One region of the Paenibacillus nicotianae genome, then DNA from elsewhere that is predicted to be linked to it. Evidence: predicted binding sites of a transcription regulator. Region 1 holds the regulator's gene; the other holds the start of a gene.
The links. The regulator CtsR, encoded in region 1, represses protease genes until heat stress. The targets are predictions, from matches to a motif close to ATGGTCAATAAAGGTCAAACA.
Positions count from the first base shown of each region.

Region 2: the regulator CtsR is predicted to act here: its motif matches at 1,291-1,311, upstream of clpP (ATP-dependent Clp endopeptidase proteolytic subunit ClpP).

Region 1 is NZ_JBHUGF010000004.1:55,713-58,129, forward strand. It holds gene ACFSGI_RS02330 (protein arginine kinase) at 1-286, opposite strand, end outside; gene ACFSGI_RS02335 (UvrB/UvrC motif-containing protein) at 300-824, opposite strand; gene ACFSGI_RS02340 (CtsR family transcriptional regulator) at 852-1,313, opposite strand; gene serS (serine--tRNA ligase) at 2,029-2,417, shown strand, end outside.
Region 2 is NZ_JBHUGF010000014.1:135,662-138,078, forward strand. It holds gene ACFSGI_RS23035 (sugar-binding transcriptional regulator) at 1-738, opposite strand, end outside; tRNA gene ACFSGI_RS23040 (tRNA-Arg) at 990-1,064, shown strand; gene clpP (ATP-dependent Clp endopeptidase proteolytic subunit ClpP) at 1,419-2,015, shown strand; gene ACFSGI_RS23050 (stalk domain-containing protein) at 2,185-2,417, opposite strand, start outside.

The sequences.
Region 1 (2,417 bases):
GACTGATCAAGTGCTTTTCCATCAAGACTTGTCGATCTACATCTTCTAATTCATCTAAAAGCAATGGCTCAAACGGCCCAAGCGCTTGAAGCGCTTCATTACTAAGCACTTCTGTTAGCTGGTTCCGTGTCTCTTGCGCCTGCTCCATATTTGCCAGAATTGGGAAAGGGTGATGTATCAGATTACGGGCTATACGCACCCTGCTACTGATAACAACATCCGAATATTCTCCGCCCTTTTGCATCCAATCGCTCAAAGGTTTTTCTGTAAAACGGAGATTCGGCATAAGTTATTCCTCCTTATGACTCCTGTGAAATTTGTTTTTCTAGCTCGCGTATTTCATCTCTCAAATGTGCGGCTTCTTCAAATTCCTCATCAGCAATACGCTGTTTCAACTCTTGCTTCAAGTCAGTCATTTGACGTTGGATTTTCACTTTGATCCCGCCCCGTTTAGGGAGCTTACCGGCATGAGCAGTACTACCATGCACTCTTTTAAAAAGAGGATCTAATTGATTATCAAACGTTTTGTAACAAGAGCTACACCCAAATCTTCCTAATTTGCGGAATTGAGTATATGTCATACCACATTCTTCACAGTGGACATCTTCACTGCATTGACCGGCGAGTTGCCCTTTACTACTCGAATCGAAATCCATCAACCCTGATAGTAGACTATGAATCGAAAAGCCTCCTGAAGTTCCGGGAATCAATTCACCTTTTTCACGGGCACAAGTTTCACAGATATGAAACTCATTTTTTTCACCATTTACAATCTTTGTAAAATGAAGAGTTGCCGGTCTTACCTGACATTCTTGACAAATCATCATGTATTGCCCCTTTCTCCCGAATGATTAGGGACGAAGCAATGCAATCAACATCGCCTTCATCATTCTTGCACGGATCTCATCCCTGTAGGGAAGCTTGATCGAAATAACATCTCTACATACTGCTGCACGCATCAGTTCCGCTTCACGATTAGAAATCACTCTAGCTTCTAGCAACTGGTATAGTAAACCTTCAGCAGCTGTCTGACTCATATGCTGTCCGATACTTTCATGAATATGAGTATGAAGGATAGCTTGAGCAGGCAATTCAAGACGCCGTATACGAATATAGCCACCGCCACCACGTTTACTTTCAACCAGATATCCTTTTTCCAATGTAAAACGTGTACTAATTACATAATTGATCTGCGAAGGTACACAAGAGAATTGATCAGCTAAATCGTTACGCTGTATTTCTACTGCTCCTTCTCCACTATCTTGCAGCATTCGTTTTAGATATTGTTCGATAATGTCGGAGATATTACGCATTGTATATTCCTCCATCATGTTTTAAAACATTTACTTATTCTAAATTTGACCCATTTATCATAAGTTCAAAATAGCAGATAAATATCACTTAACCATAAACCTAATCGTAAGAAACCAAAGAATATAGCATTTAATGATACAACAATAGATTCATGAATAATCTGATCATTATAATCAAAAGTTCATAAATCTTATTCACCATCAAATCATCAGATATACTCACATCATCTAATAACTATATTAGTTACTATTTTGACTATGCGCTGACTTTGACTTTCTTTGACTTTAAATTAATTATAACATATTTTCAGAATTTGCCAAGGGGTTATAGCAAAATATAATATAGAAAATTAGATTTTTTAGAATTTAGTTTTTCACAATCTAATTAGAAGCCCATTTTACTTAAAACAGAGGTTGACACTTTTTTTAATTGTACGTTACAATACAATAAATTTAATATTATGAAACGGCCATCGAAAGGAATCCAACCTGGAGGCGTTCTCGCCAAGAGATAGTAGCAAGCAATTTTATACTGCTTACTATTTCCTAAGTTAAACGGTTTTCGCCCGTTATCGCGAAACCTAAGAGGATCAGATACATTATGTGTATTTGATCAAGTTGGGTGGCACCGCGAGCAAAAAGCTCCTCGTCCCAAGTGATGAGGGGCTTTTTTGTGCATTTTACCTTTAAATTAGGAAAAAGGAGCGGTTATTTAATGTTAGATATCCAGTATATTAAAAGTCATGCTACACCATTACAAGAGGTTGCAGATCAGAAAAAAATAAACATATCTATTGCAGAACTTCTCAACAAAGCTCAACTCAAAAATCAATATTTGCAACAAATAGAGAGACTTCGTCAACAACGAAACCAGCTCACCCAGACGATTAGTGGCCATATGCAAAATAAGTCGGTCTTACCAACTGAGACAGTTCAAAATCTTAAAGATCAAGTGAAACAAATCAATCTTCAACTTCAACAACTAGAACAAACAAGTCAATCGGTTCAATTAGAATATAATCAATTGATGGAATTAGTGCCTAACTATGTTTCTCCAGACACTCCAATCGGTCAATCAGACGCCGATAATGTCGTTATTCGTAC
Region 2 (2,417 bases), on a different contig from region 1:
CGCATCTCCGATTCCATGCATGATGATACGTGCTTTACGAATCAGACCGACAATTTCGCGGATATTCTGATCTTGATAAAGCAATTCATAAGCATCTTCACGCAACAAGTCTGGAATATGCAATAAACGATACTGTGCGCCTACACGCTTTGCCATAGTGGAAGCAATCGAGTTCGCCTGAAATTCCATACTCTCTCCAAGTCCGCCTCTTGCCGGTACGAACCAGGCATTCTTGAGAGGTGCCGGTATGGATGGACTGAGTTGCTCGGCGACTTCAGCTAATGTAAAGCCTCCTGTAACAGCAACGACATCGTCCTCACGGATGACACTGAGCAGCGCTTTGGCTCCTGCTCGTCCAAGCTCTTGCTTAGCCATAATAGATATGTCACTATCACCAGGAACGACAATCACTTGTCTCAACTTATAGAAAGTGCGGATACGTTCTTCCAGATTGGATAATCCAAGCAGTTCCTGAATAATAGGCTCTAGCTCATCAAGCAATTGCTTGCCTGCTTCACTAACCTTCATTCCTGTACTTTCAATCTCAAGTAATCCTTGCGATTTGAGAAGATCAGTCTCTGCACGTAAAACGCGTTCAGTCATATTAAGCGATGTGGCGAGTGATCTTCTTCCAACCAGCCCTACCATCATAACCTGATGCAGAATCGTATATCTTTTTTTGAGTACTTCGGTGAGATCGGGCAGAAGCTGCTTTTGTATTTCTAATATTTTTCGCATGCATTCCACTCCTGCAACTTATCTCGCTCAGTGTTCATTAGATCCGCAATTTTTCAATGGACTCAAAATGTCCCGGCATAACTTTTTAAGTCCCACGTCTATCTTAACCAATTTTCCATGCAGAAGCAAGTTTTTAAGACAACTATTCTGTGAGAGGTTGATGTTATCGTTTTTATAGGCTATTTCCTTCAAAGCTAACTTGCTTTTTATAGGTAGATATCCTATAATCAATCGTATTGCTATTTTGATGTGCGCCCGTGGTCCAATGGATATGACGTAGGCCTCCGAAGCCTGAGATCCAAGTTCGATTCTTGGCGGGCGCGCCATTTATATTTTTTATTTCATCCTTTTTAGATAGTCCATCTGTACGATCCAATGCCTTTTGATATGTTCTATCATATCTAAGAATTATTTGCGCAACATTAAGTGATTGACTTATAAATGCAGAACACCCTTTAACCAGCCGATGCTGGTTATTTTTATACCCAAATTTGGGTTGCCCTCTTCTTCATTAACCTATTTTACAGATGTTCCTACACTTTTGATCAGGATAGTTTGACTTTCTTTGACTTTTGATTCGACTTATCCTATAATGTGGTAAGAACAATGAGTATCTTCTAATACAATATTTGATCTATAATTATTCTATTATGATGTACAACTTTGAAGGAGGGTTTCTAGTGAGTTATATTCCAATGGTCGTTGAACAAAGCAGTCGTGGAGAACGTGCCTATGACATTTACTCTCGTCTGTTAAAAGACCGCATTATTTTTCTAGGTTCTGAAGTTAATGATGTTGTAGCTAACGCGATTATTGCACAAATGCTGTTTCTGGAAGCCGAAGACCCGGAGAAAGACATCCACCTATATGTTAACAGTCCAGGCGGTTCGATCACTGCGGGAATGGCTATTTACGATACAATGCAATTTATCAAAGCTGATGTATCTACCATCTGTGTAGGTATGGCAGCAAGTATGGGTGCATTCTTGCTAAACGCTGGTGCGAAAGGTAAACGTTTTGCTTTGCCTAACAGCGAAATCATGATTCACCAGCCACTTGGTGGCGCACAAGGACAAGCAACAGATATCGAAATTCGTGCTCGTCGTATTCTTAAAATGCGCGACAAATTGAACAAAATTCTAGCTGATCGCACAGGTCAACCGTTGGAACGTATCGAAAAAGATACAGACCGCGATTACTTTATGACTGCTGCTGAAGCACAAGAATATGGTTTAGTGGATAAAGTGATTGAAAATACACCTCCACAAGGGGTATAATTTTACTCCAGCATGCTGGAACAACACGCGAAAAAGCCTCCGGGGTATCAACCGGAGGCTTTTTTGTCTATTCTTTATCATAATGAGTCTATTACCTGCTACTCTTACTTTATAACTATCGAAAATAATGTTGAGATTTTTTTATAAACTCATTACTGATCTTATCCAATTAAGCTTTATACGCATCAAGCGGATTTACGCCTGTAGGTAGGAGTTGTTTGAACGTAAATGAGAATTCTGGCGTACCTGCTGCATAAGGTGCAATCTCATATTGTTGGAAATAAATAGTTAGTCCACTATCTGTTAAATAGTATCCTTGATTAGCAGCAATTCCTTTAAAACTATCTGCAAAGTAAAGATCTCCTTCTTTTTTCATTTGAGTATTAATGGTTTTGTTAATAT